3 regions of the Lelliottia sp. JS-SCA-14 genome follow, and region 1 is predicted to be linked to each of the others. Evidence: predicted binding sites of a transcription regulator. Region 1 holds the regulator's gene; each other region holds the start of a gene.
The links. Region 1 encodes LexA, which represses DNA repair genes until DNA is damaged. Its sites were predicted from a motif close to TNCTGTATGTACATACAGNA; they were not measured.
Positions count from the first base shown of each region.

Region 2: sulA (SOS-induced cell division inhibitor SulA) is a predicted target of LexA. The motif match lies at 6,165-6,184, and genes of this name have one in related genera.
Region 3: dinB (DNA polymerase IV) is a predicted target of LexA. The motif match lies at 7,318-7,337, and genes of this name have one in related genera.

Region 1 is NZ_CP141606.1:323,610-334,051, reverse strand. Features, by position in the region: gene traF (conjugal transfer protein TraF) at 1-945, opposite strand, end outside; gene U9O48_RS01525 (cupin domain-containing protein) at 1,112-1,600, opposite strand; gene zur (zinc uptake transcriptional repressor Zur) at 1,716-2,231, shown strand; gene U9O48_RS01515 (CsbD family protein) at 2,300-2,509, opposite strand; gene dinF (MATE family efflux transporter DinF) at 2,655-3,974, opposite strand; gene lexA (transcriptional repressor LexA) at 4,041-4,649, opposite strand; gene U9O48_RS01500 (diacylglycerol kinase) at 4,759-5,127, opposite strand; gene plsB (glycerol-3-phosphate 1-O-acyltransferase PlsB) at 5,282-7,693, shown strand; gene ubiA (4-hydroxybenzoate octaprenyltransferase) at 7,785-8,654, opposite strand; gene ubiC (chorismate lyase) at 8,667-9,164, opposite strand; gene malM (maltose operon protein MalM) at 9,347-10,306, opposite strand; gene U9O48_RS01475 (maltoporin) at 10,420-10,442, opposite strand, start outside.
Region 2 is NZ_CP141606.1:1,774,198-1,784,639, reverse strand. Features, by position in the region: gene csgI (curli synthesis inhibitor) at 1-7, shown strand, start outside; gene mgsA (methylglyoxal synthase) at 94-552, shown strand; gene helD (DNA helicase IV) at 597-2,651, opposite strand; gene U9O48_RS08295 (YccF domain-containing protein) at 2,775-3,221, shown strand; gene yccS (YccS family putative transporter) at 3,241-5,403, shown strand; gene U9O48_RS08285 (TfoX/Sxy family DNA transformation protein) at 5,360-5,986, opposite strand; gene sulA (SOS-induced cell division inhibitor SulA) at 6,205-6,714, shown strand; gene ompA (porin OmpA) at 7,071-8,126, shown strand; gene matP (macrodomain Ter protein MatP) at 8,191-8,643, opposite strand; gene U9O48_RS08265 (Lon protease family protein) at 8,829-10,442, shown strand, end outside.
Region 3 is NZ_CP141606.1:958,836-969,277, reverse strand. Features, by position in the region: gene proB (glutamate 5-kinase) at 1-716, opposite strand, end outside; gene phoE (phosphoporin PhoE) at 1,023-2,075, shown strand; gene crl (sigma factor-binding protein Crl) at 2,148-2,549, opposite strand; gene frsA (esterase FrsA) at 2,607-3,851, opposite strand; gene gpt (xanthine phosphoribosyltransferase) at 3,961-4,419, opposite strand; gene pepD (cytosol nonspecific dipeptidase) at 4,678-6,135, shown strand; gene dinB (DNA polymerase IV) at 6,242-7,300, opposite strand; gene dpaA (peptidoglycan meso-diaminopimelic acid protein amidase) at 7,576-8,316, shown strand; gene U9O48_RS04520 (class II glutamine amidotransferase) at 8,287-9,054, opposite strand; gene lpcA (D-sedoheptulose 7-phosphate isomerase) at 9,100-9,678, opposite strand; gene fadE (acyl-CoA dehydrogenase FadE) at 9,916-10,442, shown strand, end outside.

The DNA.
Region 1 (10,442 bases):
AATGCGCACATCTTTGGTGTCGATATCACGCGACATCAGGTTTTGCCCGCTCAGGCCCACCGTCCAGTGCTCGCCAAAATCAGCGGTCACACCGGCATCGACGTTGAAACCGGTATCGTCCGTGCGATAGCGGCTGTTGTTCCAGTCATCGCTGTCGTAGGTGTAGATGGAGGTGGTGTAGTTATAGAGCCAGGTTTTTTGCAGCTTTGGCGTGATACCGACAGAGACCGGTACATCGGCGATATCAAACTGACGCGCCACCGCCACGCCGTAATCCGAGACAATTGCTGCCCGGCCAGACGCGGTGGAGTTGAGGTTTTTGGTGATTTGGTCCGAACCATTCAGGGCAGCATCCAGCGCGACGCTTCCGGCCACCAGTTTGCTGTTCTGGATACTGCGCAGATAATCAATATCCTGCTGGTCGATGGAAGAGCTGACGCGCGCGTGGGCGTAGCCTTTTGCCACAAAGGCAACCGCCAGAACATGGTTGGGAATGCTGACCGCAATTCCGGCACCGGCGTTAGCGCGGGCGGTTTTGCCTTTCAGATCGTCCAGTTCGTCAGCAAGATCTTTCGCCGCGCTCTGGAACTGGTTCACGGATCCTAAGGGATTGGCGATGATCTCAGCCGGTGTCAGGCTGTTGATCACATTGTCGTAGTGATCGACTTTATCGCTGATATCGTCGATCTGATCCTGCAGATTGTCTTTGTCGGTGATCTGCGCGCCGACCGAAGGCAGAATCACGGTAATGTCGTCATCCGGTTTTGCCTTTGCCAGCAGCGCCGGGTTTATGAAGGCTCCACTACCGTAATTGCCCGAAGCAACGCCCGTACCACCCATCGCGTCACTACGCGCTTCTGCCCAGGTATTAGCGGCGGACGCCTCGTTTGCCACAAACAGGGAGACAGCGATGCTAACCACCGAAAATTTTAAATGTTTTTTCACAGTATGCTCGTTTTATAGTCTGTTATTTAACAACCCTGTTATCTCTTAAACAGGGACGAACTATTGCTGTGAATAACATCAAAAAGACACGCTATTTCCTTAAGTTAAATCTTCCGGTTGGCCTGTTGTAATTTGTGACGGCCCTCAATATTTATAGAAGAGGAAATTATTTTCGCCCAGGTTTTCCGTCGTGCGGGCCAAAAAACTGCGGGGGATGGTCCACCCAGCGGTCCTCTCGGGTGGCGGCATACACCGGATTGAGCGGGTAATAGATGCGGTTGTGTTTTTTGTTCGCCTCACCCACGACCAGCAGCCGAACCTCTTCCTCGGTGTTGTTGATAAAGGTGTGGCAGACCCCGGTTCCGGCCGGAAAACCGACGCTGTCGCCCGGCTCAAGTTTCCATAAATAACCGTTAATCCATGCCTGCGGATGCCCTTCAATCACGAAGATAAACTCCTCTTCGTCGCTTTCGGCGTGGGGATAGGAAGTGCGACGGCCCGGCGGCAGGCGTTCATGGTGAATACCGATCCGCCCCAGCCCCAGTTTTCGGGCCAGCGGCGCGCCGATAGCGAAGAGTTCGTCACTGTCCGGGTAAGTCGAATCGTCGGCACCTTCGACGTCGCGCCAGTGTCGGATGCAGTCAGGTCTTTTCATTCTGTTTATTCCCTTGTTTCGATGCGTCAGGTATAGCACACCGTGGCGGATCTCGGCGTTTTCAGCAGAACATGGTAAAGTGAGGGTTTCCAGACTCCATACTCCGAGGTGCGACATGGACAAGACCACGATGCAAGATCTGCTGGCGCAAGCTGAAAAGCTCTGCGCTGAACGCAATGTGCGCCTGACCCCGCAGCGCCTTGAAGTGTTACGTCTGATGAGCCTGCAGCGCGGTGCCATCAGCGCCTACGATCTGCTCGACCTGCTGCGCGAAAGCGAGCCCCAGGCGAAACCGCCAACGGTCTATCGTGCGCTGGATTTCCTGCTGGAACAAGGGTTTGTGCATAAGGTTGAGTCGACAAACAGTTATGTGCTGTGCCATCTGTTCGATCAGCCAACGCACACTTCAGCCATGTTTATCTGCGATCGCTGCGGTGCGGTCAAAGAAGAAGGGGCGGAAGGCGTGGAAGACATCATGCATTCGCTGGCGGCGAAAATGGGCTTTGCCCTGCGCCATAACGTGATTGAAGCGCACGGGTTGTGCTCGGCGTGTGTCGAAGTGGAAGCCTGTCGCCATCAGGGCGAGTGCCAGCACGATCACTCCATTTTAGTGAAGAAAAAACCGCGCTAAAAACAAAGCGGGCGGCTGTTAAGCCGCCCTCAGGGATTGTACTTCCGTGTACAACGGGTAGAACTCTGTTACCAGCGGTAGTCGTTGCGTTTTTCCCAGTCAACGACCTCTTTTTCCGCCTGATCTTTCGCGTAGCCGTAACGTTCCTGAATCTTACCGACCAGCTGTTCGCGTTTACCTTCAATGACGGTCACGTCATCATCGGTCAGTTTACCCCACTGTTCTTTCGCTTTACCTTTGAACTGTTTCCAGTTACCGCCGATTTCGTCTTTATTCATAATCATATCCTCATCGTTCGGTTATCACGTAAAATTCGTGTCGTCCGTTACGTTCATTTCTGCTGGACGTGATATTAATTGTAGATAAGGATTTGGCAGACGTTGAGAGATTCAGAATCTTTAACCATTTCGTCAAACGAAGCCACTACGCAAACCAGGTATTGTTGCGCCAGTGGCGCCGCCAGATCACCGCCAGAGAGAGGCCGCGCAGAGCGAGGAACACCGCCAGGGCCAGCCACAAACCGTGATTGCCAAGCCAGGGCAGCGTGAAAAGCGTCAGGGCAAAACCGGCCGCCGCGACCGCCATGCTGTTGCGCATCTCGGCCCCGCGCGTCGCACCGATAAACATGCCGTCGAGCAGATAGCACCACACCCCCACCACCGGTAAAACGACCTGCCAGAGAATGTAGTGATTTGCCAGCTCGCGCAGCTCAGGCAGCGAGGTTAAGAGCGCCACAATATTCGTTCCGAACAAAGCGTAGACGAGCGCAAAGCTTAGCGCCACCAGGCCCGACTGCCGACAGGCCGCCCGCCACACCTCCTGCAACTGCCCCGTTTCGCGCGCACCGTACGCCTGCCCTGAATGGGCTTCAACCGCATAGGCAAACCCGTCCAGCGCGTAGGCGGTGAAGGTCAGCAGGGTCATGAGGACCGCGTTCACCGCCACGATCTCCGGCCCGAGCCGCGCGCCGAATACCGTCAGCGCGCCAAAGCAGAGTTGCAGCAGCAGCGAGCGGAGCATGATGTCGCGGTTAAGCGCCAGCAGTTTGCGGATATTGCCGTGCCACGCGGTTTTCAGCATCGCGAGTGTGATGCCACGCATCGCCAGCACGCGTTTCACCATCCACAGGCCGATGAAGAAGGTGCCGTATTCCGCGACAACCGTCGCCAGCGCGGCCCCCTGCACGTTCATGTGCAGGCCCATCACCAGCCACAGATCGAGCACGATATTGAGCAGGTTTCCCACCACCAGCAGGATCACCGGCGCGCGGGCGTACTGTACGCCGAGCAGCCAGCCGAGCAAAACGAGGTTAGCCAGCGACGCCGGGGCGCTGAGCCAGCGGATTTCAAGGAACCGTCGCGCCTGTTCGAGCACGGCTTCACTACCGCCGACGACGTGTAGAGCCAGATCGATTAGCGGCGTACGCAGCAAAACAATCAGCAGCCCTGCGCCGAGCGCGAGGATCAGTGGCTGGACCAGCGCACGAGCCAGACGAACCGGATCTTTAGCGCCAAACGCCTGGGCCGTCAGCCCGGTGGTGCTCATACGTAAAAAGAGCAGCAGCATAAAGAGGAAGCTGGTCGCCGTTGCGCCGATGGCCACGCCGCCGAGATAAACAGGGGAATCCAGATGGCCAATCACCGCCGTATCGACCAGCCCGAGCAGGGGAACGGTGATATTGGAGAAAATCATCGGCAGCGCGAGACGCCACAATGCCTTGTCTGAGGGAGTCAGCAGAGACATGAGAAAGTACCGGGAAAGATAAGAGACAGTCAGGCTGCGGAAAGACCGCAGCCTGTCAGAGAGACATTACAGCCATTCGCCGTTGCGGATCACGCCCACAGCCAGACCTTCGATGGAGAAAGACTGTTCGCGGAGATCGACCACAATCGGGGAGAACTCGCTGTTTTCTGGCAGCAGCTGTACCGTGTTGCCCTGTTTTTTCAGGCGTTTCACGGTCACTTCGTCGTCGATGCGCGCAACCACAACCTGGCCGTTACGCACATCCTGGGTTTTGTGAACTGCCAGCAGATCGCCGTCCAGAATGCCGATGTCTTTCATGGACATCCCGCTGACGCGCAGCAGGAAATCGGCACTGGGTTTGAACATCGCCGGATCGACCTGATAATGCCCTTCAATGTGTTGCTGTGCCAGCAGAGGCTCACCTGCTGCGACACGGCCCACCAGTGGCAGACCCTCTTCTTCTTCCACCAGCAGGCGAATGCCGCGTGACGCACCCGAAACAATCTCAAGGACGCCTTTACGCGCCAGCGCTTTGAGGTGCTCTTCAGCGGCATTTGGAGAACGGAAGCCCAGACGCTGCGCGATTTCCGCACGCGTTGGTGGCATTCCCGTCTGGCTGATGTGATCCCGAATAAGATCGAACACCTCTTGCTGTCTGGCCGTTAACGCTTTCATTCCGCCCCCTGGGTGTATATACAGTTATGCTGTGAGTATATACAGTCAAAGGTGATTTTGGAATCAAAAACTGCACAAAAAACCAGAGACTTATTCGATTCCTGAAGGCTTATCGAAAATGTGACCAAAGAAGCGTGATCCAGGTGATGGCAGCGATGATAATCGCCAGCAGCACAGCGGCAGAGCCCATATCTTTTGCGCGGCCCGAGAGTTCGTGGAAATCAGACCCGATGCGATCCACCACCGCTTCGATAGCACTGTTCAGAATTTCCACTATCATCACCAGAAGGACTGAACCAATGAGAAGCACGCGGGTAATAGGATCAACATCGAGGAAACAGGCGATGATTACCGCGACGACGGCGGCAACCCCCTCCTGGCGAAAAGCAGCTTCATTGATCCATGCGGCGCGGAAACCTTTCCATGAATATCCGGCAGCTTTGATGATTCGGGTTAACCCAGTGGTATTATTGGCCATTAAAAGAACCTTTTCTTAGATTTAGCGTCAGTAACTATAGCTGTAGCGCATTGCCATGCAGCCTGAAGTATGACCGGTAACAACAGAAATTTTGCGCGCTTTCTGTTATCCTTGCGCCGCATTTGCATTATTAACCAGAGGCTTTACATCGTTTATGTCCGGCTGGCCACGAATTTACTACAAATTACTTAATTTACCATTAAGCGTCCTGGTAAAAAGTAAGTCTATCCCGGCGGAACCCGCGCTGGAATTAGGGCTCGATACCTCGCGCCCAATTATGTACGTTTTGCCTTATAACTCGAAGGCAGACTTACTGACGCTGCGCGCCCAGTGTCTGGCGCACGACTTACCCGATCCGCTCGAACCCCTTGAGGTCGACGGAACGCTGCTGCCGCGCTACGTGTTTATTCACGGCGGGCCGCGCGTGTTCACCTATTACACGCCGAAAGAAGAGTCGATTAAGCTGTTCCATGACTACCTCGATCTGCACCGCAGCAACCCCAGCCTGGATGTCCAGATGGTGCCGGTGTCGGTGATGTTTGGTCGTCGTCCTGGACGTCAGAAAGGCGAAGAGAATCCGCCGCTGCGCATGCTGAACGGCATTCAGAAATTCTTTGCCGTCTCATGGCTGGGGCGCGACAGCTTTGTGCGTTTCTCCCCTTCCGTTTCGCTGCGCCGCATGGCGGATGAGCACGGCACGGATAAGATCATTGCGCAGAAACTGGCACGCGTGGCGCGTATGCACTTCGCCCGTCAGCGTCTGGCGGCCGTTGGCCCGCGCCTGCCAGCGCGTCAGGATCTGTTCAACAAACTGCTGGCCTCGAAAGCCATTGCTCGCGCCGTCGAAGACGAAGCGCGCAGCAAGAAAATCTCTCACGAGAAAGCCCAGCAGAACGCGATTGCCCTGATGGAAGAGATTGCGGCCAACTTCTCCTACGAGATGATCCGCCTTTCCGACCGTATCCTGAGCTTCACCTGGAACCGTCTCTATCAGGGGATTAACGTCCACAACGCCGAGCGCGTGCGCCAGCTGGCCCACGACGGCCACGAAATTGTCTATGTGCCTTGCCACCGCAGCCACATGGACTATCTGCTGCTGTCCTACGTCCTTTATCATCAGGGACTGGTGCCACCGCACATCGCCGCCGGTATCAACCTGAACTTCTGGCCAGCCGGCCCGATTTTCCGCCGTCTGGGTGCGTTCTTTATTCGTCGTACCTTCAAGGGCAACAAGCTCTACTCTACGGTGTTCCGCGAATATCTGGGCGAGCTGTTCAGCCGCGGCTATTCCGTTGAGTATTTCGTCGAAGGTGGCCGCTCTCGTACGGGCCGTCTGCTTGACCCGAAAACCGGCACCCTGTCGATGACCATTCAGGCGATGCTGCGCGGCGGTACGCGCCCTATTACGCTGGTGCCGATCTACATCGGTTACGAGCACGTGATGGAAGTGGGCACTTACGCCAAAGAGCTGCGCGGCGCGACCAAAGAGAAAGAGAGCCTGCCTCAGATGCTGAAAGGCCTGAGCAAGCTGCGCAATCTCGGTCAGGGCTACGTCAACTTTGGCGAACCGCTGCCGCTGATGACCTACCTGAATCAGCACGTTCCCGAGTGGCGCGAGTCTATCGATCCAATCGAAGCGATTCGCCCAGCCTGGCTGACGCCGACGGTGAATAACATCGCCGCCGATCTGATGGTGCGTATTAACAACGCCGGTGCGGCTAACGCGATGAACCTGTGCGTCACGGCGCTGCTGGCGTCTCGTCAACGTTCTCTGACGCGCGAACAGCTGACCGAACAGCTCGATTGCTACCTGGACATTATGCGTAATGTCCCGTATTCCGCCGACTCTACCGTTCCATCTGCGACCGCCGGTCAGCTGATCGACCACGCGCTGCAGATGAATAAGTTCGAAGTCGAGAAAGATACGATCGGTGACATCATCATTCTGCCGCGTGAGCAGGCGGTGCTGATGACCTACTATCGCAACAACATCGCTCATATGCTGATGCTGCCGTCCCTGATGGCGGCGATCATCACTCAGCACCGCCGCATTTCCCGTCAGGAACTGCTGCGTCACGTTGAGACGCTCTATCCGATGCTGAAAGCTGAGCTGTTCCTGAGTTGGAGCAACGAAGAGCTGGCCGTCGAGCTGGATAAACTGACCGCCGAGCTGTTGCGTCAGGGCCTGATCGCGGTGAAAGACGATGAGCTGCATATCAATCCGTCACGCTCCCGTACCCTGCAGCTGCTGGCAGCCGGTGCGCGTGAGACGCTGCAGCGCTACGCCATCACCTTCTGGCTGCTGAGCGCGAACCCGTCCATCAACCGTGGAACCCTGGAAAAAGAGAGCCGCACCCTGGCTCAGCGTCTGTCCGTGCTGCACGGCATTAACGCGCCTGAGTTCTTCGATAAAGCGGTGTTTAGCTCTCTGGTGCTGACGTTGCGTGATGAAGGCTATATCAGCGATGCGGAACCTGAAGAGACGATGCGGGTTTACCAGATGCTGGCGGAGTTGATTACGTCTGACGTTCGTTTGACGATTGAGAGTGCGACGCAGGACGAGTGATAAAAAAGCCGGGTGGCGGCTTCGCCTTACCCGGCCTACGATTTAGCACAACATGTAGGCCCGGTAAGCGTAGCGCCACCGGGCTTTTTTTTCAGGCAAAGTAACTCATCGCCAGCCCCAAAAACAGCACCAGCCCGACGTAGTTATTATTCAAAAACGCTTTGAAACAGGCTTCGCGCTCGCGGTTCGCAATCAGCTTCTGCTGATACACAAACAGCATTCCCGCCACCAGCACCGACCAGTAAAACTCCCAGTTCAGGGCGTTCAGATAGCCAATCAGCACCATCAGCCCTAACACGGCGACCTGCAAAATTCCGATGATCAGCTTATCGTGACGACCAAACAGAATCGCCGTCGACTTGATGCCAATTTTCAGATCGTCATCGCGGTCGACCATCGCGTACTGGGTGTCATACGCCACCGCCCACAGGATGTTGGCGAGGAACATCAGCCAGCAGCTTAAGGGTACAGATTCACTGACGGCGGCGAACGCCATCGGAATCGACCAGCCGAAGGCCGCGCCCAGCACCACCTGCGGCAGATGGGTATAGCGCTTCATAAACGGATAAACCCACGCCAGCGCCAGCGCCGCCACCGAGAGCAGAATCGTCATCGTGTTAAGCGTTAAGACCAGCAGGAAAGCGAGTAATACCAGCACCACAAACAGCGTGCGGGCCTCTTTCTCCGAGACCTGGCCGCTCGGCATCGGGCGGTTGGCGGTGCGTTTCACGTGACCGTCAAATTTGCGGTCGGCATAATCGTTCACCACACAGCCCGCGGCACGCATCAGCCAGACGCCGGCCACAAACACCGCCAGGATCCACAGCGGCGGCAAACCAGGGGTGGCGACCCACAGCGCCCATAGCGTTGGCCACAGCAGCAAAAAAGTGCCGATGGGTTTATCGGTGCGCATCAAGCGGTGAAAAGCCAGCAGCTTGTCCTGCGTCAGACTCCACTCCATTTTCAAATCCTCTTAGTACAACGGCGATGCAGGCAAAAAGAGTTCTGTCAGCATGAGCGGCTTGCCGCTTAAGCGCAGGCGGGAACGGCGTCCCCACAGGTCTGCATCGCGACCAATCTCAATAAAATCACGGGTGAGCTCAGACGACGTGAAAAGATAACGTCCCAGCGGGGTTTTACCCAACTGTTGCAGCGCCAGTTCCGGGCCGCACAGGGTCGATTCCGGGACCACCGTCCGCCCGGCAAGCCAGGGTTCACCGTCGGCGCAGAGTAAAATCTCGCGCAGCCAGTAGCGCTCCTCTTTCGGCAGCAGCGGCAGTTCACTGGCGACGTCTTCAGGCGCGACAAAGCCTTCCTGAATCAGCGTGACCGTGACTTTTTTCCCCTGCTGCTCAAAGCGTTTCGTCATGGAATCTTCCAGCAGCAGCCAGTCCAGCTGTTCCGGGTCAAGCGCGGGGATGTGTTCAAAATAGCGCAGCGCACGCAGTTGCGTTAGCGCAGGGTGTGACATGCCAGACTCTCCGATACATAACGTCTGGCTATTGTATCGCAGAAAAGCAGATTGGGGGCGGCCAAACGCGGTTTAGCGATCATTATCGCAACAGCGGTGCAACAGCTTTTTGCCGCACAAAAAAAAGTGCGCCCACTCAGGCGCACTAAACTACTGACAAAATCAGCACTGTGGGGAGACGGTCACCCCTTGCCTTTTACACTGCTGATAAAGGTGGAACGGGCAGTGGTCGAACCTAAACGCTCAGCTTCATCAAGCAGCTTCAGCGCTTTGTCTACATCGCCGCGATCAACTGCCTCTTTGATGGCGCGATTGAAGTAACTTTCGGTGTCATTAAGCATCGGCTCGGCTTTCTTCGCCGGAGCAGGCGCCGGTGCCGGGGCAGCAGCAGGCGCAGCGGCGACCGGTGCGGCATAGGCCGGAGCCGGAGCGGCGGTGTTACCTACGGTCACAGGGCCAGGGCCGGATGAGCCAAACAGTGGGCCGACCAGCACGCTGGAGGCAGAGGAAGTGCTCACTTTCAGTTTCAGGGTGCCGTCCGTGGTGTGACGCGCTTTCGGGTCCGGAATATCCGGCACCGCATTGCCCGTGCCTTTGGCGTAGGCTTTGGCCGGGTCCACCAGCGTCGTGGTCTGGGTGAGATCCTGCGGCGTAGTGAAGACCAGCACATAAATTTTCTGCTGACCCAGCGCAGGCGTCAGGCGCATCACCCCTTCCAGGCGATCGGCGCTCATTACACCCGGTTCCTGATAGGTGAAGTAGCTGCTCGGGAAGAACGCCGATGGCGTCATGTTCTGATCCAGAATCAGCACGTTCGGCGCGAAGACGTTCGTTTGTTTGTCGACGATACTGGTCAGCGTCAGGTTTAGCTCTCCAATGTTCGCCGGGATACTCCAGGCCGCGACCGGACCGGAAATGCCGGGAACATTCAGCTGTTGGCCGCTGGCAGAAAGATCGGTGCTTTGGGTTTTAGACTGGTCGACAGGGGTCCAGACCAGCTGTTGCAGCGCAGAAGCCGGGATGGCCGGGGCCGCCGTGGTGTTCTGCGGGACGAAATTGACATCGGCAAAACTGACTGCCGGTACGCTTGCCAGCAGGCCAGCGGTCAGGCAGAGGGCAACGAGACTTTTGTTCATTTTCATTTTATCACCTCAGATATCAAGCGCAGCGGTGGCCAGGCAATAGCGCGCGACGCTTAAATCAGAGGGGCTTGCGCCCCTCCTTTGTTTAGCCATTACGTGAGATTAAGGACGGATTACCACCAGATTTCCATCTGAG
Region 2 (10,442 bases), 1.5 Mb from region 1:
GTCCTGAGCCACATTTTTTCGCCCTTTCTCTTGCAGCGTCAGGCGGTTCCCGTCATCGTGTAGCCAGTTAACCTGAACCTGACGGAAAAGATTATGGAACTGACAACACGTACCCTGCCGGAGCGCAAACACATCGCGCTGGTCGCGCACGATCACTGTAAACAAATGCTGCTGAACTGGGTTCAGCGCCACCAGGCTCTGCTGGAAAAACACAATCTCTCTGCAACCGGCACCACCGGAAATCTGATCCAGCGTGAAACCGGGCTGGAAGTGAATGCCATGCTGAGCGGCCCGTTGGGCGGCGATCAGCAGGTGGGCGCGCAGATTTCGGAAGGGAAAATTGATGTGCTGATTTTCTTCTGGGACCCGCTGAACGCGGTGCCGCACGATCCGGATGTGAAGGCGTTGCTGCGCCTCGCGACCGTGTGGAATATTCCAGTTGCCACTAACCTCTCTACCGCCGACTTTATTATCGAGTCGCCGCAGTTCAACGCGCCGATTGAGATCCTGATTCCGGATTATCCGCGCTATCTGGCAGAAAGGCTGAAGTAAGCGTTTATGCCGGGCGGCGACTTCGCCTGACCCGGCATTAATCTTTAAGGCTTTTTCGCCACCGGCACATCTATATTCTTCAGAATATCCACGAAGCGCGACGGTTCATCTTTGTTGAACAGCAGCCAGACGCGATGACGTGCGCGGGTAATGGCCACGTAGAGCAGACGACGCTCTTCCGCATCCGGGAAATCCTCCACGACCGGCAGCAGTGCCTGCTCCATGACCGATTCGCGCGCCGGGGCCGGGAAGCCGTCACTGCCCTCCTGCAGCCCAAGCACAATCACGTAATCTGCCTGCTGGCCTTTGCTGGCATGAATGGTGGTGAAGTCGAGCGTAAGCTTTGGCCAGCGGGTGGCGGCTTTGTCCAGTATCGCCGGTTTCAGGTGGTGATAGCGCGCCAGCACCAAAATTCGTTCTTCCGCTTTCACATAGCCGCTCATCTTGTCCAGCAGCGCCTCCAGCTGATCCTGCGGCAAAAGCGTCACCGCTTTCTTATCCCCGGCAGACAGGCTGTTCAGCGGTTTCACCAGTTGATGCGGGTTCTGCTGGATAAAGCGGTTGGCGATTTCACCGATGCGGGAGTTGAAGCGGTACGTGGTGTCGAGATCGCTGCGATCGCCCTCGCCAAAATAGTGATGGAAAGCGGTGGTCAGCGACAGTTGCGCGCCGCTAAAGCGGTAAATCGCCTGCCAGTCATCCCCCACGGTAAAGAGCGAAGTGTGTTTGTTCTGCGCGCGAAGTGCCGCCAGCAGCGCGGCGCGCTGCGGGGAGATATCCTGAAATTCGTCCACCAGAATATGTTTCCACGGACTGACGAAGCGCCCTTTTTCGAGAATGATAATGGCCTGATGAATCAGCCCGGAGAAATCGACGGCATTCTCCTCTTTCAGCGTCGATTTCCAGGCTTTCAGCAGCGGAGCCATCAGCTTCACGCGTTTTGAAAACAGCGCCCGCACCTCTTCTGGCGCATTCTCAATCATCTCGGCCTGCGAGCCACCGTGCATGCGCATCAGGCTCACCCAGCGATCGAGCCGTGAGCCGAGGCGACGCGCCAGTTTCTCGTCCTGCCAGAAACTGCCTTCCGGCACCGTCCAGTTCAGCTCCTCTTCCAGCCACTGGCGCCACCCTTTTGCCTGCGCCTTTTTCTCGCTGCACTGCTGTTGCCAGGTGGTGATAAACAGTGAAAGCCTGGCCTGAGTGTCGTTTTCCAGTTTGCTGATCACCGGCACTTTTTTGCTGCCCTGCTGGATAATGTGCAGCGCCAGGGCATGGAACGTCCGCGCGCTGATATCCCGCGTGTGTAAACGTTCTTGAATCCGCTCGTCCATCTCCTGCGCGGCCTTACGACCAAAGGCCAGAAGCAGAATCTGGTCGGCTGTGGCTTCGCCGCGGGCGAGCAGCCATCCGGCTCGCGCCACCAGCACTGAGGTTTTACCGCTGCCTGCGCCCGCGAGCACCAGCAGCGAATGTTCCCCGTTGACCACCGCGCGCGCCTGCGCCGGGTTTAACGGAGAGGACTCGATATTCTGGAAAAACTCGGCGTGCTGCGCCAGCATGGCATCGGTCCAGGCCTGGTTATGCGCCAGTCGGCTTTGGTCGATATCCGTCAGCCAGGCTTTGCACTGGCGCCACGGCTCGCGGCAGTTTTCAAACTCATCAAGACGAGACGAGGGTAGCGGCAGCGCCGTCAGCGCCTGGCGGATCCGCTGCTGCATTCCGGCGGTCTGAGCGCGGGTGAGCCATTTCTTTTGCGCCTGACTCTGGGCGATATCCGCCAGAACCTGCTGCAATACCTGTTCAGCCACCTGACTCATCTCCGCGCTCCACTGCTGCCAGAGTGTGCTCAGATGATGGTGGAAGCGCTGGGTTTCGGCCCATTCGGTCCCGTGCAGACGCACAACTTTATCGGCAGGCAGGACAAACTCCAGCTCGCCCCACACCAGGCCGCGTTTGCAGTGGATAGCCAACAGCTGATTGAATGGAATGAGATATTCGTGGCGTTCGCCGGAGACTTTCACTCCGGCGTTAAGAAGGACAACCTTGTCGTACGGATGTTGCGCCAGGCGCTTGCCTAATGATGTCGCTTTTAGTTCCATGTCCAGCCTGATCCACGAAGAGAGTGTTTGCCCATTAGTTTAACCGCCAGTTTTCAGGTGCTCCAGCCTAAAAAAACGTTACAATCATCAGGCTTTAATCATATCGAAAGGAAGTGAGGCTTTATGCGTACCGTTCTGAATATTTTGAATTTTGTCCTTGGCGGTTTTGCCACCACCCTTTCCTGGCTATTTGCCACGCTGGTCAGCATTGTTCTGATCTTCACGCTCCCCCTGACGCGCTCGTGCTGGGAGATCACTAAACTCTCCCTGGTGCCCTACGGCAACGAAGCCGTTCATGTGGATGAACTTAATCCGGAGAGCAAAAGCGTCCTGATGAATACGGGCGGAACGCTGCTCAATATGTTGTGGCTAATCTTCTTCGGCTGGTGGCTGTGCCTGATGCACATCGCGGTCGGGATCACGCAGTGCATTACGATTATTGGGATCCCGGTCGGGATCGCCAACTTTAAGATCGCCGCGATTGCCCTGTGGCCCGTCGGTCGCCGCGTGGTGCCGGTAGAAGTCGCGCAGGCTGCGCGCGAAGCCAATGCCCGCCGTCGTTTTCAGTAACTAAGGATACGCCGCCCCTATGCTAAGCCCGTTGCTTCGCAGATACACATGGAACAGTGCCTGGCTCTATAACGTCAGGATTTTTATCGCGCTTTGCGGCGCGGCAGCCGTGCCCTGGTGGCTCGGCGAGGTTAAGCTGACCATTCCGCTGACCCTTGGCGTGGTGGCAGGAGCGCTGGCCGACCTTGACGATCGCCTGGCCGGACGGCTGCGCAATCTGGTGATTACGCTGATCTGTTTTTTCATCGCCTCAGCGTCCGTCGAGTTGCTCTTCCCCTGGCCGTGGCTTTTTGCCCTGGGTCTGATGATCTCCACCACCGGCTTTATTCTGCTGGGCGGGCTGGGACAGCGCTACGCGACTATCGCCTTTGGCGCACTGCTGATTGCGATCTACACCATGCTGGGCGTGTCCCTTTACGACCAGTGGTATCAACAGCCGCTTCTGCTGCTTGTGGGGGCGATCTGGTATAACCTGCTGACCCTGACCGGGCACCTGATCTTCCCGATTCGTCCGCTACAGGACAATCTCGCGCGCAGCTATGAACAGCTGGCGCACTATCTGGAACTCAAATCCCGGCTGTTCGACCCGGACATCGAAGAAGAGAGCCAGGCCCCGCTTTACGATCTGGCGCTGGCCAACGGACAGCTGGTCACCACGCTGAATCAGACCAAAGCCTCGCTACTCACGCGTCTGCGCGGCGATCGCGGTCAGCGCGGCACCCGACAAACGCTGCATTATTACTTTGTGGCTCAGGATATTCACGAGCGAGCCAGCTCGTCGCATGTACAATACGCCGCCCTGCGCGAGAAGTTCCGCTATAGCGACGTGATGTTCCGCTTCCAGCGACTGCTGTCGATGCAGTCCCAGGCATGCCAGCAGCTGGCGCGATCGATTCTCTTACGAACACCTTACCAGCACGATCCTCGCTTCGAGCGGGCGTTCAGCCATCTTGATGCGGCGCTCGATCGCGTGCAGGCCAGCGGCACCTCGCCAGAACAGATGAAAGCCCTGGGGTTCTTGCTGAACAATCTGCGCGCCATCGATGCGCAACTGGCGACGATCCAGTCTGAGCAGGCGCTCTCCATGCCGGGTAACGAAGCGGAAAACCAGCTCGCGGACGACAGCCCGCACGGCTTCGCGGATATGTGGCTGCGTTTGAGCCGCAATTTCACGCCGGAGTCTGCCCTCTTTCGCCATGCGGTGAGGATGTCCGCCGTCCTGTGCGTTGGTTATGCCTTTATACAGATCACCGGCCTGCACCACGGCTACTGGATTTTGCTCACCAGCCTGTTTGTCTGCCAGCCAAACTACAACGCCACCCGCCATCGCCTGGCGCTGCGCGTGATCGGCACGCTCGTCGGTGTCGCCATTGGTCTGCCGGTGCTCTATTTTGTCCCTTCCGTAGAAGGTCAGCTCATCCTGATCGTCATTACCGGCGTGCTGTTCTTCGCCTTTCGTAATGTCCAGTATGCTCATGCGACCATGTTTATTACCCTGCTGGTGTTACTGTGCTTCAACCTGCTGGGCGAAGGATTCGAAGTCGCTCTGCCACGCATCATCGACACGCTGATTGGTTGCGCCATCGCATGGGCTGCGGTGAGCTTTATCTGGCCGGACTGGCGTTTTCGCAATCTGCCGCGCGCGTTGGATCTGGCGATAAATGCCAACTGCCGCTATCTGGACGCGATCCTCGAGCAGTATCATCAGGGCCGCGACAACCGTCTGGCCTATCGCATTGCCCGTCGTGATGCCCATAATCGCGATGCGGAACTGGCGTCGGTGGTGTCAAACATGTCAACGGAGCCGCGCGCGACCGCAGAAATTCGTGAAGTCGCTTTCCGCCTGCTGTGTCTGAACCACACCTTCACCAGTTACATTTCAACATTGGGTGCGCATCGCGAGCAGCTCACCGATCCGAACATCCTCGCACTGCTGGATGATGCTGTGTGCTACGTCGATGATGCGCTCCATCACCGTCCGGTCGACGAGCCGCGCGTGCGAAATGCAATAGATGAACTTAGCCAGCGTATTGCGCATTTCGACCCCGGTGCGGACACCAAGGCTCCGCTCGTGCTCCAGCAAATCGGTCTGCTCATCGCCCTTCTGCCTGAGATTTGCCGCCTGCAGCAGCAAATCGCTACTTACCGGAATGATTTTCCGGCAGTACAGGAAGCGCGTTAAACCACTCCATCAGCTCCCGACGCCTGATCGTCGGGAGCGCCGCCTCATGCAGCCCATCAATCGCCCCGGCCAGTGCAAACAACACTTTGACGCCAAGGTGCCGGTTCAGGGCTCTGATTTTCAGCCAGCATGCTTCTGCCCCCAGCGTCCGTAACATCGCTTCACTGGTGACGCCCGCCTCACACAGGAGAATTTCAATCTGGAACGTCAGGTTGGGCAAATCTTTGAGTCGCCGCCGCTGATGCCGCTGGTAACGCTCATGCCGGGCTGCCTCGAGCGCAAAGCTTGAAAGCTGCAACAGCCTTTCGCGGTCCTGCCATAATCCTTCATCCACGCGGTAGTAATTCAACAGAACCGGTCTGCCCCGTTTGAGTAAGGTTAAAAAGGAGGAGGACTGTTTTACACAGTACTGGGCGCTTTGCTCACACGCCCGCAGATAGAGTTCGCCATCAGACACCATTGCAAAGACCGCTTCGTCGACGGCTAATGTGTATCCGCCAAAGAGAGCCCGATGGTGGATTTCACCCAAAGGTGAGAGGTATTCCTGGGATGTATAGATCCGTTCATAAGATATCTTTTTCATGATATTCACCATATAAATCATAGAGTAACAACACCATTTACTTACTACCGGATCCGTTAGCAGGAACATAGAAAACTTATTGTCACTCGGCAAGATTATTTTGCAGGACACGCCAATATCGAACTAAATTTGCGAGACGCTTTCCGAAAATGAGGTTGATCTTTGGGCGTACAGGGGTTACTGTATATTCATACAGTAACTACAGGGCTGGAATGATTATGCACACTTCAGGCTATGCAAATCGCTTAACATCTTTTACCTCTTCCGCTGGCAATGGCGCGCAAAAAACGGCCGGGCGTGTCTCTACCGGTTTGATCAGTGAAGTGGTATATCGCGAAGACCAGCCCATGATGACACAATTGCTTTTATTGCCGCTTTTACAACAACTTGGCCAGCAGTCGCGCTGGCAGCTCTGGCTGACGCCGCAGCAGAAGTTGAGCCGGGAATGGGTACAGGCATCTGGGCTGCCCCTCACCAAAATGATGCAGAGCAGCCAGGTCGCGCCATGCCATACGGTGGATTCGATGGTTCGCGCATTGCGCACCGGGAACTACAGCGTTGTGATTGGCTGGCTGGCAGAAGAATTAACAGAAGAAGAACATATTCGCCTGGCGAATGCGGCAGAAGAAGGTGACGCGATAGGGTTCATTATGCGTCCGGTTCGTCTCGATACTCTCGGCAGAGGACACCTGTCTGGGCTAAAAATTCACTCAAATTTGTATCATTGAGTAAATTTAAGAGTATTCCTGGAACTTTTTTTGACATCCGTTGACGCAAAAAGTTCCACAACTCAAAACTTCGAGAAAGCTTGTCTGGCGCGGTTTCCGTTAATTTTACAGCATAAAATTCTCGCTAAAAATGTTAAATATTGCGTATACGGAACTTTTTTTTTCATATGCCTGACAGAGTTCACACTTGTAAGTTTTCGAGTACGTTGTAGACTTTACATCGCCAGGGGTGCTCGGTCTAAGCCGAAGATATCGGTAGAGTTACTAGTTTGAGCTCGCCCCCCGGTGAAGGATTTAACCGTGATTTCTCGACGAGATCTTCATGGCGATTTTTGGATGATAACGAGGCGCAAAAAATGAAAAAGACAGCTATCGCGATTGCAGTGGCACTGGCTGGCTTCGCTACCGTAGCGCAGGCCGCTCCGAAAGATAATACCTGGTATGCAGGTGGCAAACTGGGCTGGTCTCAGTTCCACGACACTGGCTGGTACAACAGCTCCCTGAACAACGATGGCCCAACTCACGAAAGCCAGCTCGGTGCAGGTGCGTTTGGTGGCTATCAGGTTAACCCGTATGTTGGTTTTGAAATGGGTTACGACTGGTTAGGTCGTATGCCATACAAAGGCGACAACGTTAACGGCGCATTCAAAGCTCAAGGCGTTCAGCTGACCGCTAAACTGGGTTACCCAGTAACTGACGATCTGGACGTGTACACTCGTCTGGGCGGCATGGTATGGCGCGCTGACTCCAGCAACAGCCGTGCTGGCGACGACCACGACACGGGTGTTTCCCCAGTATTCGCTGGTGGCGTAGAGTGGGCAATGACCCGTGATATCGCTACTCGTCTGGAATACCAGTGGGTTAACAACATCGGCGACGGTGCTACCGTTGGCGTTCGTCCTGACAACGGCATGCTGAGCGTAGGTGTTTCCTACCGTTTCGGCCAGCAGGAAGATGCAGCTCCGATCGTTGCTCCAGCTCCGGCTCCAGCTCCAGAAGTACAGACCAAGCACTTCACTCTGAAGTCTGACGTTCTGTTCAACTTCAACAAAGCAACTCTGAAACCAGAAGGTCAGCAGGCACTGGATCAGCTGTACACCCAGCTGAGCAACCTTGACCCGAAAGACGGTTCAGTAGTGGTTCTGGGCTTCACCGACCGTATCGGTTCTGACGCATACAACCAGAATCTGTCCGAGAAACGTGCTCAGTCTGTAGTTGATTACCTGGTATCTAAAGGTATCCCAGCTAACAAGATCTCCCCACGTGGTATGGGCGAATCTAACCCAGTGACTGGCAACACCTGTGACAACGTGAAAGCTCGCGCTGCACTGATCGATTGCCTGGCACCAGATCGTCGCGTTGAGATCGAAGTTAAAGGTATCAAAGACGTTGTAACTCAGCCTGCGGCATAAGTTATCGTCTTATAAAAAAACCCCGCCATGCGGGGTTTTTTATTGCCTGAAGAAAAGTGAAAAACTATTTTTTGCCAAGCATGGCCTGCAGGTCATTCTTCAGCGTTGACATCTGGTTAGCATATTTCTCTTTATGCTCCGCATCTTCAATCAGCTGCACCACCGTCTCCGACAAGGTTTTTCCTCTGCGCTGGGCCAAACCGGCTAACCGCTGCCAGACCATAAACTCCAGGTCGATAGACTTCTTACGCGTGTGCTGATGTTCAGCGTTAAAATGGCGTTTGCGACGCGCACGAATGGTCTGCTTCATACGGTTTAACAGCGCCGGATTGATGTGCTTTTCGATCCACCCGTTGACCTGTACCGGCTCATTTTCGAGGGTCAGCAAAACATCCACCGCTTCTTTTGCAGCACTGGCTTCGATGTAGCAGGTGATCAGCTCGCCTTCTCGATGCTTTTTGACCAGATACTTCCATTTCCAGCCGCTTTCGAGATTTTCCAGTTGTTGATATTTCATCGCGATCTCAGTGTTACCTCGTAACTATGTTCAGAATATCAGTTTTTTGGCAATCTGCTGAAAAGAAATCATATCCTGAGAGCCTTGCGTCGCATTCACCCTCTGAAATCCCGAATACCACGTGGGAATGGGTCAACGCTTGCGGTATAATCCACCGCTTTACATCTAACTAAAAAACATCAACTTTGACCATTACGAAACTAGCATGGCGTGACCTGGTTCCGGATACTGAAAGCTATCAGGAACTGTTTGCACAGCCAGACCTCGCAAAAGAACACGACTTCATCCTTAGCGACACGCAACCGCGTTTACATTACGCGCTGGAGCAAACGTTAAGCCCATGGACAACCTCCCCCTTCATGTTACTGAAGGCGCCAGAAGAAGCCGAATATTTGGCGCTGATGGCCGATGCCGTGCGTCAATTGCAGCCAGAAGCGGACAACGTTTTTGGTGGGCAATATCGTATCGTGGGAAGTGATGTCACTTTCGAACCCGCAAAAACTGCTGATGAAAATTTTGCTGCCACCGGCGACGTCATTACCGCCGAGTGGGCCGAAGCGGAACAGTTATTTGGCTGCCTGCGTCACTTCAACGGTTCGCTGAGCATTCAGCCAGGGCTGGTACACAAAGCCAACGGCGGTGTGTTGATTATCTCGCTGCGCACCCTGCTGGCACAGCCGCTGCTGTGGATGCGTCTGAAGAACATCGTGACGCATCAGCGCTTTGACTGGGTCGCTTACGACGAATCTCGTCCACTGCCTGTCGCCGTTCCGTCGATGCCCCTGTCACTGAAAGTGATCCTGACCGGCGATCGCGAATCGCTGGCAGATTTCCAGGAGATGGAACCGGAGCTCGCCGATCAGGCGGTCTACAGCGAATTTGAAGACAACATCCAGATCGCCGACGCGGACGACGTGACGCAATGGTGCCAGTGGGTGCTGGCCGTCGCTGAGCGTTTCGCTTTGCCAACGCCTGCGGCAGATGCCTGGACTGGCCTGATTCGTGAAGCAACGCGTGATACGGGCGATCAGGAAACCCTGCCGCTTTGCCCGCTGTGGATCAGCAAACAGCTGCGTGAAGTCGGTGTCATTAGCGGTTCCGGCGAATTTACCGGCGAGCAATTTGCTCAGATGCTGGCGCAGCGCGAATGGCGCGAAGGCTATCTGGCTGACCGCATGCAGGATGAGATCCTGCTTGAACAAATTCTGGTGGAAACCGAAGGCGAGCGCGTAGGCCAAATCAACGCCCTGTCCGTCATTGAGTTCCCTGGTCATCCGCGCGCCTTCGGCGAGCCTTCACGTATCAGCTGCGTCATTCATATTGGCGACGGCGAATTTACTGACGTGGAGCGCAAAGCTGAACTGGGCGGGAACATTCATGCGAAAGGCATGATGATCATGCAGGCCTTCCTGATGTCTCAGCTGCAGCTGGAACAACAGCTCCCCTTCTCTGCCTCGCTGACATTTGAACAGTCATACAGTGAAGTGGACGGCGACAGTGCTTCTATGGCTGAGCTGTGCGCGGTGATCAGTGCCCTTGCGGATGTGCCGATTAACCAGAGCATTGCGATCACCGGTTCTGTCGATCAGTTTGGTCGCGCCCAGCCCGTTGGCGGCCTGAATGAGAAGATCGAAGGTTTCTTCTCCATCTGCCAGCAGCGCGGGTTTAGCGGGAAACAGGGGGTGATTATCCCTGCGCCAAATGCGCGCCATCTGAGTCTGAGTCAGGCGGTACTTGATGCCGTGGAAGCAGAACAATTCAGCATCTGGGCCATCGAAGATATTACGGATGCGCTACCC
Region 3 (10,442 bases), 640 kb from region 1:
GGACGGCTGCCCGCTGCGATGATGGTGTCGATACCCGCACGGCACGCCACGTCGGCGGCCTGCAGCTTGGTACCCATTCCGCCGGTGCCCAGCCCGGAGACGCTGTCTCCGGCGATGGCGCGCAGGGCGTCGTCGATGCCGTGCACATCTTTAATCAGCTGTGCTTCCGGATTGTTACGCGGGTCGGCAGTGAACAGACCCTGCTGATCCGTGAGCAGCAGCAGTTTATCCGCACCGGCCAGAATCGCCGCCAGTGCCGAGAGGTTATCGTTATCGCCGACTTTGATTTCAGCCGTCGCCACCGCGTCGTTCTCGTTAATCACCGGAACGATGTTGTTATCCAGCAGCGCACGCAGGGTGTCGCGCGCGTTCAGGAAGCGCTCCCTGTCTTCCATGTCGGCGCGAGTCAGCAGCATCTGCCCGATGTGAATACCATAGATAGAGAACAGCTGTTCCCACAGTTGAATCAGACGGCTTTGTCCGACCGCGGCCAGCAGCTGTTTAGAGGCGATGGTAGCGGGGAGTTCGGGGTAGCCCAGATGTTCACGCCCGGCGGCAATCGCCCCTGACGTCACAATCACAATACGATGACCTGCGGCATGAAGCTGTGCGCACTGGCGGACAAGTTCAACAATGTGGGCGCGATTAAGGCGGCGCGATCCGCCTGTTAAAACACTGGTACCGAGTTTTACGACCAGCGTCTGGCTGTCACTCATGATTCTCTGCCATTCAACAATAAGGGAAAATGATGTCAATCAGACGTTTTAACAGGACTCAGCGCCGTTGCCAACTGCTGGCGCACTGAGCACGCCACTTTGTTGCGCGGGATCAGGAAGCGTAGCGGCAGATTTTGACAGATTTATGACTGAAAAAATAAAACATACTTTTTTAGACATATTCTTACTTTGTCATAAAACCTTCACCCGCAGACGATAAAACCCTTCCTGTTTTTCACGGGGTAATAAGCCGAATCTTATTGCTCAGCGAATATTAGCGCGTTTTATAAAACATCAGGATTGAAAATGAAAAAGAGCACTCTGGCATTAGTGGTAATGGGCGTAGTTGCTTCCGCATCTGTACACGCAGCTGAAGTTTATAATAAAAACGGTAATAAACTGGACGTGTACGGCAAAGTAAAAGCAATGCATTACCTGAGTGATGACGATACTAAAGACGGCGATCAGACTTACGTCCGTTTTGGTTTTAAAGGCGAAACCCAAATTAACGATCAGCTGACCGGTTATGGCCGTTGGGAAGCTGAATTCTCCGGCAACAAAGCCGAGAGCGATTCCACGCAGAAAACCCGTCTGGCCTTCGCGGGTGTGAAGCTGAAAGACTTCGGCTCCTTCGACTACGGTCGTAACCTCGGCGCACTGTATGACGTGGAAGCCTGGACCGATATGTTCCCGGAATTCGGCGGCGACTCTTCCGCGCAGACCGATAACTTCATGACTAAACGTGCCACTGGCCTTGCGACCTATCGCAACACCGACTTCTTCGGCGCGATCGATGGCCTGGACATGACCCTCCAGTATCAGGGCAAAAACGAAGGTCGCGATCCTAAGAAACAGAACGGTGACGGCTTCGGTACCTCTCTGACTTACGATTTCGGCGGCAGCGATTTCGCCGTCAGCGGCGCGTACACCAACTCTGACCGTACCAACGCGCAGAATCTGCTGGCACGCGGCGAAGGCGATAAAGCGGAAGCCTGGGCGACCGGTCTGAAATATGACGCCAACGATATTTACCTGGCGGCGATGTATTCTGAAACCCGTAATATGACCCCAATTTCTGGTGGCTTCGCCAATAAAGCGCAGAACTTCGAAGTGGTCGCACAATATCAGTTCGATTTCGGTCTGCGTCCTTCCCTGGGCTATGTCCAGTCTAAAGGTAAGGATATTGAAGGTATCGGCGATGAAGACATCGTGAAATACATCGACGTCGGCGCGACCTATTATTTCAACAAAAATATGTCCGCGTTTGTTGATTATAAAATCAACCAGCTGGACGACGATAATAAACTGGGCGTGAGCAGCGATGATATCGTTGCCGTCGGTATGACCTACCAGTTCTGATATTGGATAAAAAAGAACCCGGCGCGAAAGTGGCCGGGTTTTTTATTGTCTGTCGCTTAGGCGGGTAAAGCGTTAAGCGGAGAGCTTAACCTGCTGGTTAGTGAAGTCATCAGCGGGTTCGAGCTTTAAATCCAGCGTCGCCAGCAGTTCGCGCGCTCTGTCGTGGAAACCACGCAGGGTCAATTCCAGACGATCGATCACTTCCTGATCTTTGATAGTTGTCGCTTCCCAGTGGCCATCTTTGTTGAACAAACCAAAGTGATAGCTATAAGTAAAACGCTTCTCTTCCGCGTTCATCTCCATCCACCAGCCCCAGAACTCCCGTTTTTCGGGTGCAGGCTTCACGTTGACGCAAACAGCCAGGCAGTCGAAAAAAAAGCGATTCTCTTCACACTGCTCTTCTCGAATATACGGGCCAAGAGCCATGAACTTCTTAATCAGTCTACTTTTCGGGTGTCCACTCGGTAACGTCATTGCGATCTCCTTTTGTGAAGCCACTGTTTTACCAAACCATCAAAATTTAGCAATCTATTAACACAATCTCTGGGTGATCCAGCGTGTAATCTCGTTCAGTGCTTTGTCAAAATTCTGATACACCGGGCTGAAGGGTATCTCTAGCAGCTTGCCATCCGAAGATGACGAGGTGATTAAACGCGACTCCTCTTCCGGGCTGAAGGGATCGTTCTTCCAGAAGCCGGACAGCATCGGCGTTGGGCAACGGCGCCCGAGCAGCCCCTGCGTTTTGAGGGAATAGCGATTCAGCTCCACGCGCAGCGCTTCGTCTGATGCATCATGCATGCCAAGGCGGCTCGCCAGCACGTCGAGATACATCTCCGGGACGCTTCCCTGACGCGTCGGATCGCTCAGCAGCGCATGGACAACCGGCCCCAGACAGGCCACCGCTTTCAGGCGCGACGATTCGAGATACGCCAGACGCACCGCGACGTTAGCACCAAACCGGAAGCCAAATGCCGCCACGCGGGTGTGATCCACCCAGGGAATATTCTCCAGCGCTTTTAACGCATGCTGGTGCAATAAACTGGAGTCCTGCGTCAGCTTCCACTTCGAGGAAAAACCGATCGACGGCATATCCAGCGTCAGCATCGCGACCCCTTTTGGTGCGAAGTAGCGCTCAAACAGGCTGAAATAATCAATTTGCAGGGAGTCCAGACCGCCGCACATCATCACCGTCGGGAACGGGCCTTCGCCTGGCGGCATGTGCAGGAATCCGGTGACCGGCGCGCCGCCGGGAATGGTGAACTCAATTTCGCGGACGTTGCACGGCAAACGCAGGGCGGCTTCTTCATACGCGCGGTTCGCCAGCGCCTGCGCCTGTTCCGCGAGATCGTCGCCCTTCAGATGCGGATAGGCAGCGATGCTGTAGAGGTTGGCGGCGTGGAGCCAGTGTTTTCCGCTGAGGGTCTGGTCCTGCTCCTGGGAGGCTTTTTGCTGCCAGATCATCGCCTGAGAGGCCCACTCGTAGATCCAGTTGCCGCCGCGATAACCAACCACCGTATCGTAGAGATCGCTGTCGGTGCGATCGGCCTCGCTCATGACGATGCGCGCCTGCACGTCGAGAATTTCACGGGCATCAATGCCGCGCCAAATCCACATCAGACGGTTAATCATGCGATACCAGTGCGGCACGTTTTTGCCGTCCAGGGCGGACTGCACAGCAGGCTGAGTGCCAGGGTTGAAGCGACGAACAAGCGTCGACGTTTCCGGGTGTTTGAAACGAGGTTTGAACAGGGTTTCGCTAAGATTCGCCTGGGTCATTGCGCGCTGCCTCCATGATTACGTCACATAGAGTCCATTGTAACGCGCTGGGGGCTAAAAAAAACAACGCCCGGCATCACCGGGCGTTAAAAATAATTTCGCTCTGTCATTAACGGCCAGAAATCGGCGGCACGAAGACCACGCCCATATCCCACGGCTGTTCAATCCAGGTGTCCTGCGGGATGTCGATCACGTAGTCGTCAACCAGCGGCTTACCAGCCGGTTTGGCGAAGATGGTGACGAAATGCGCTTTTGGATACATATCGCGGATCGCAACCGCAGTACCGCCAGTGTCCACCAGATCGTCGATGACGATGAAGCCTTCGCCGTCGCCTTCAGCGCGTTTCAGCACGGTCAGCTCGCGCTGGTTATCGTGGTCATAGCTGGAGATGCAGACGGTATCGACATGGCGAATACCCAGTTCACGCGCCAGCAGTGCGCCCGGTACCAGACCGCCACGGCTTACGGCAATAATGCCTTTCCACTGTTCAGAAGGCATCAGGCGTGCAGCCAGTTTGCGCGCGTGAATCTGCAACATGTCCCAGGTGACGACGTATTTTTCGCTCATGTGATGTCCCAGCCTGTTTATATACGGCTTAAAAAGTGTTCGAAGGGGAAATAGGTTGCGCGAGATTATAGAGATCTGACGCACTAAAAACCAGTGTTAAGCGGCCCAGCGGGGAGTTTTTACTTGCTTTATGCTAGCAGCGGACGGAGAAAGTGGTATTCTCAACCTCATCTCGCAAGCCCGACTTGTGCTGACTATCACCCTGCTAACCCTGTGACCTGCAAGCTTGTTTGCAGCGCCACGACAAGGAGACTTATCGTGTCTGAACTGTCTCAATTATCTCCACAGCCGCTGTGGGATATTTTTGCCAAAATCTGTTCCATTCCTCACCCTTCCTATCACGAAGAACAGCTTGCCGAACATATTATGGGCTGGGCGAAGGAAAAAGGCCTGCACGCGGAGCGTGACCAGGTAGGCAATATTCTGATTCGTAAAGCGGCTACCGCAGGTATGGAAAACCGCAAACCGGTTGTGCTTCAGGCGCACCTGGATATGGTTCCGCAGAAAAACAACGACACCGACCACGACTTCACTAAAGATCCGATTCAGCCGTACATCGATGGCGAATGGGTGAAAGCACGCGGCACGACGCTGGGTGCGGATAACGGTATCGGTATGGCCTCCGCGCTGGCGGTGCTGGCTGACGATAGCGTTGAGCACGGCCCGCTGGAAGTGCTGCTGACCATGACCGAAGAAGCCGGGATGGACGGCGCGTTTGGTCTGCAGGCCAACTGGCTGCAGGCTGATATCCTGATCAACACCGACTCTGAAGAAGAGGGTGAGATCTATATGGGTTGCGCCGGTGGTATTGATTTCATCTCTACCCTGCCGCTGACTCGTGAAGCCATTCCTGCTGGTTTCCAGACCTTTAAGCTGACGCTGAAAGGGCTGAAAGGCGGCCACTCCGGTGGTGATATCCATTTGGGTCTGGGCAACGCCAACAAACTGCTGGCGCGCTTCCTGGCCGGTCACGCGGCCGAGCTGGATCTGCGTCTGGTCGACTTCAACGGCGGTACGCTGCGTAACGCGATCCCACGTGAAGCCTTCGCCACCATCGCGGTTCCGGCGAATAAAGCCGACGAGCTGAAAAACCTGGCGAACGTTTACCTGGATATCCTGAAAAACGAACTGTCGATCAAAGAGAAAAACCTGACCGTGGTTCTGGAATCCGTCACCAGCGATAAAGCCGCGCTGACCACTCAGTCTCGCGACAGCTTTGTCCAGCTGCTGAACGCCACGCCTAACGGCGTGATCCGCAACTCTGACGTGGCGAAAGGCGTGGTGGAAACCTCCCTGAACGTCGGCGTTGTGACCATGACTGACGACAGCGCAGAAATCATCTGCCTGATCCGTTCGCTTATCGACAGCGGTAAAGAGTATGTGGTGAGCATGCTGGAATCTCTGGGCAAACTGTCTGGCGCGAAAACCTCCGCCAAGGGCAGCTACCCGGGCTGGCAGCCAGACGCGACCTCTCCGGTCATGGCGCTGGTGCGTGAAACCTATCAGCGTCTGTTCAACAGCACGCCGAACATTCAGGTGATCCACGCGGGTCTGGAGTGCGGTCTGTTCAAGAAACCGTACCCGGATATGGACATGGTCTCCATTGGGCCGACCATTACTGGTCCGCACTCTCCGGACGAGCAGGTGCATATCGAAAGCGTGGGCCACTACTGGACGCTGCTGACCGAACTGCTGAAATCTATTCCGGCTAAGTAAGTTGCTAGTGGGGATGGGTGCGGTCTGATGCCCTCACCCCAACCCTCTCCCACGGGAGAGGGAGCTAAACGTAGGCCCGGTAAGCGTTAGCGCCACCGGGCTTTTTTTATAGCCCCAGCACCAGCTGCCGCTCCAGCTGCGGATCCAACAGCGTGACGTGCAACCCCACCAGCCTCACTCCCCTTCCCCCTCGACGCTCCTGCCAGGCTTTCTTGGCCGTTGCAATCAGATCGTCTTTATTCAGGCGCGGCCAGACGTGCTCCTGGGTTGTCTGCTGGAAGTCGTTAAACTTGAGTTTCACCCCCTGACGGGCAATTAGCAGGTCGGGTTTGACCTTCGCCAGCCGTCGTTCCAGCTCGGGATAGAGTTGCTCGACAATAATGGTTTCGCAGTCGTTCCACTCATGAATATCTTCCGCCAGGGTGCGCTCCACTCCCACGGATTTACGCAGGCGCTCGCTATTAATACTGCGCTCATCGATCCCCTGACTGCGCTCCCACAGCACCCGGCCAAACTTGCCAAAGCGTTTGAGGAGCATCGCCAGATCGCTGTTCTGCACGTCTTCGCAGGTGCGCAGGCCGAGCGTCTCCAGTTTGGCGGCCGAGACTTTACCGACGCCGGGGATTTTGCCCAGCGGCAGCGTTTTCAAAAACGCCGGAACATCATCGGGGGTGATGACGTACTGCCCGTCCGGCTTGTTGAGATCTGAGGCGATTTTGGCGAGGAATTTGACCGGGGCGATGCCCGCAGAGGCCGTCAAGTTCAGCTCGTTGAAAATGGTCTGGCGGATCTCCTGCGCCATCAGCGTGGCCGAGCCGTGGCAGTGCACGCTGTCCGTGACATCGAGATAGGCTTCGTCGAGAGAGAGCGGTTCGATGAGCGACGTATAGCGGGAGAAGATTTCGCGAATGTGGACCGAGGCTTCTTTATAGGCATCGAAGCGACCGGGCAAAAGAATCAGATGCGGGCAGAGTTTGAGGGCCATCGCCGTCGGCATGGCGCTGCGCACGCCAAATTTGCGCGCCGGATAGTTGGCGGTGCTGATCACGCCACGCTTAACGCGGCTGCCGCCAATAGCGATGGGGACATCCCGCAGCGCCGGATTATCACGCATCTCCACTGCGGCAAAAAAGCAGTCCATATCGACATGGATTATTTTGCGCATACTCAACCCTCACCTTTCACTGGATAAGTATACAGTTAAAGAATCAGAATTGAAAAGTATCACCCTGTTCACATCACATACAATTTCGCAAAGTTCCTGGATTCAAACGCCGCCGGATAAGTTATAAATGCCAACTAATTTGTAAACTCATTAGTTCACTCTTGCGAAAAAATGCAGCGATGCTAATGTGAGCGCTCCTAATCCAGAGTATTCTGATTTCGGGTCTCTTTTGCCGTCCTGGCAAGTTGGTTTGGCTTTATCAAGGAACTTGTAGTATGCGTAAAATCGCATTGTTCATTGCGATGCTTCTGATCCCGTGTGTCTCGTTTGCAGGGCTGCTTGGCAGCAACAGCTCAACCACACCGGTCAGCAAAGAATATAAACAGCAATTAATGGGATCACCGGTTTATATTCAGATCTTCAAGGAAGAACGCACGCTCGATCTATTTGTCAAAATGGGCGAGACATATCAACTGCTTGATAGCTACAAAATCTGTAACTATTCCGGTGGCCTCGGCCCGAAACAACGTCAGGGTGATTTTAAAAGTCCTGAAGGTTTCTACACCGTTCAGCGCAATCAGCTCAAACCCGACAGCCGCTTCTATAAAGCCATCAACATCGGCTTCCCGAACGCTTACGATCGGGCGCATGGTTACGAAGGTAAATACCTGATGATTCACGGTGCCTGCGTGTCCATTGGCTGCTACGCCATGACGGACAGCGGTATTGATGAGATTTTCCAGTTTGTGACCGGCGCGTTAGTCTTCGGCCAGTCGGGTGTTCAGGTCAGCATCTATCCGTTCCGCATGACCGATGCCAACATGGAGCGTCATAAGTACTCAACCTATGCGGATTTCTGGAAACAGCTGAAACCGGGTTACGACTACTTCCAGCAGACGCACAAACCGCCGACCGTCTCGGTCGCGGATGGTCGCTACATCGTCAGCAAACCGCTGAGTCATGAAGTCGTCCACCCGCAGCTGGCGTCAAACTACGCGGTTCCCGAGACAAAATAACGCCCACTCGCCTGGCATAATCTTTTGCCAGGTTTCATTCCCCGTCAGGGGCTGAGTGGCGATAACCGTGACCACATCGTCAGGTGTGGTTTCGGTTTGAAAATCAATTTCCACATCCTGATCCAGCAGCTTGGCCACACCAAAGGGCGCGCGTCGCGTGATCCAGAACAGATTGGTCGAGCAGAACGCCATCACGTAGCGCCCGTCCGACAGCAGCATATTAAACACGCCCTTCTCACGCAGCTCGCGGGCCAGCGTGCCGATGTATTTAAATACCGCCTCCATGTTGCCTGGCGTGCGCGGATAACGCTCCGTCAGCTTGTGCAGTAACCAGCAAAAGGCTTTCTCGCTGTCGGTTTCGCCCACCGGACGGAAATTCCCCGTCTCAAGCGATTTATACCCGGTCAGCTGCCCGTTATGGGCGTAGGTCCAGTTGCGGCCCCACAGCTCACGGGTAAACGGATGGGTATTTTCCAGCGCCACTTCGCCGCGGTTTGCCTGACGTATATGGGCGATCACCGAACGAGATTTTATCGGGTAATCCTGCACCAGGCGGGCAATAGGAGAGTTGAAGCTGGGTTGCGGATCTTTGAACGTGCGACAGCCTTTGCCTTCGTAGAAGGTAATGCCCCAGCCGTCTTTATGCGGCCCGGTTCCTCCACCGCGCTGCACCAGCCCGGTGAAACTAAAGCAGATATCGGTTGGCACATTGGCGCTCATCCCGAGCAATTCGCACATACTTCACCTCCACAACAGCGGGGGCAAAATGCCCCCAGCGAAGACTTACTTAACCATCTCTTTTTCGATCAGCTGGATCAGGATATGGATCACTTTGATGTGAATTTCCTGAATACGGTCAGCATAACCAAAATGCGGCACACGGATTTCGATATCCGAGGTTCCCGCCATTTTGCCGCCATCTTTGCCGGTCAGGGTGATGACTTTCATCCCCTTCTCACGCGCGGCTTCAATCGCTTTGATCACGTTGCCAGAGTTACCGGAGGTCGAGATGCCCAGCAGAACATCGCCTTCACGGCCTACCGCTTCAACGTAGCGCGAGAAAATATGATCGTAACCGAAGTCGTTACCCACGCAGGAGATGTGGCTCACGTCAGAAATCGCAATCGCCGGGTAGCCCGGACGGTTTTCGCGGTAGCGACCGGTCAGCTCTTCCGCGAAGTGCATGGCGTCGCAGTGGGAGCCGCCGTTACCGCAGGAAAGCACTTTGCCGCCAGCTTTGAAGCTGTCTGCCAGCAGAACCGCCGCACGCTGAATCGCGTGAATATTGGCTTCATCTTTCAGAAAGTTAGCCAGCGTTTCCGCAGCTTCGTTCAGTTCGTTACGAATAAGATCCTGGTACATGAGGATAATCCTTCAGTATTGATGAATAACAAACGGAGTGTACCGGATAGCAGTAAAACCGAGAAGCTAAAGCCATGCAAATCCTCCGGCGTTTTGATGATTCGTGCCTGCGAAAACCCGAACAATGTGAACCAGGTTGTAATTATTTTGTGAATGCATTGCTAAAAGAAATAACATCCACTACAACCATATCATCACAAGTGGTCAGACCTCCTACAAGCAAGGGAGCTTTTCTTTATGATGATTTTGAGCATTATCGCAACCGTTGTACTGCTCGGTGTGTTGTTCTATCACCGCGTAAGTTTAGTTCTGAGTAGCCTGATTCTGCTGGCGTGGACTGCCGCGCTTGGCCTCGCGGGTCTGTGGAATATCTGGCTTGTCCTGCCGCTGGCCATCATCCTGCTGCCGTTTAACGTCCCGGCGATGCGTAAGTCAATGATTTCTGCCCCGGTGTTCCGCGGTTTCCGTAAAGTGATGCCGCCGATGTCACGCACGGAAAAAGAAGCGATCGACGCGGGCACCACCTGGTGGGAAGGCGATCTGTTCCAGGGAAACCCGGACTGGAAAAAGCTGCATAACTACCCGCAGCCGCGCCTCACCGCCGAAGAGCAAGCCTTTATTGATGGGCCGGTAGAAGAAGCGTGCCGCATGGCCAACGACTTCGAAATCACCCATGAAATGGCCGATCTGCCTCCGGAACTGTGGGCGTACCTGAAAGAGCATCGCTTCTTCGCGATGATCATCAAGAAAGAGTACGGCGGCCT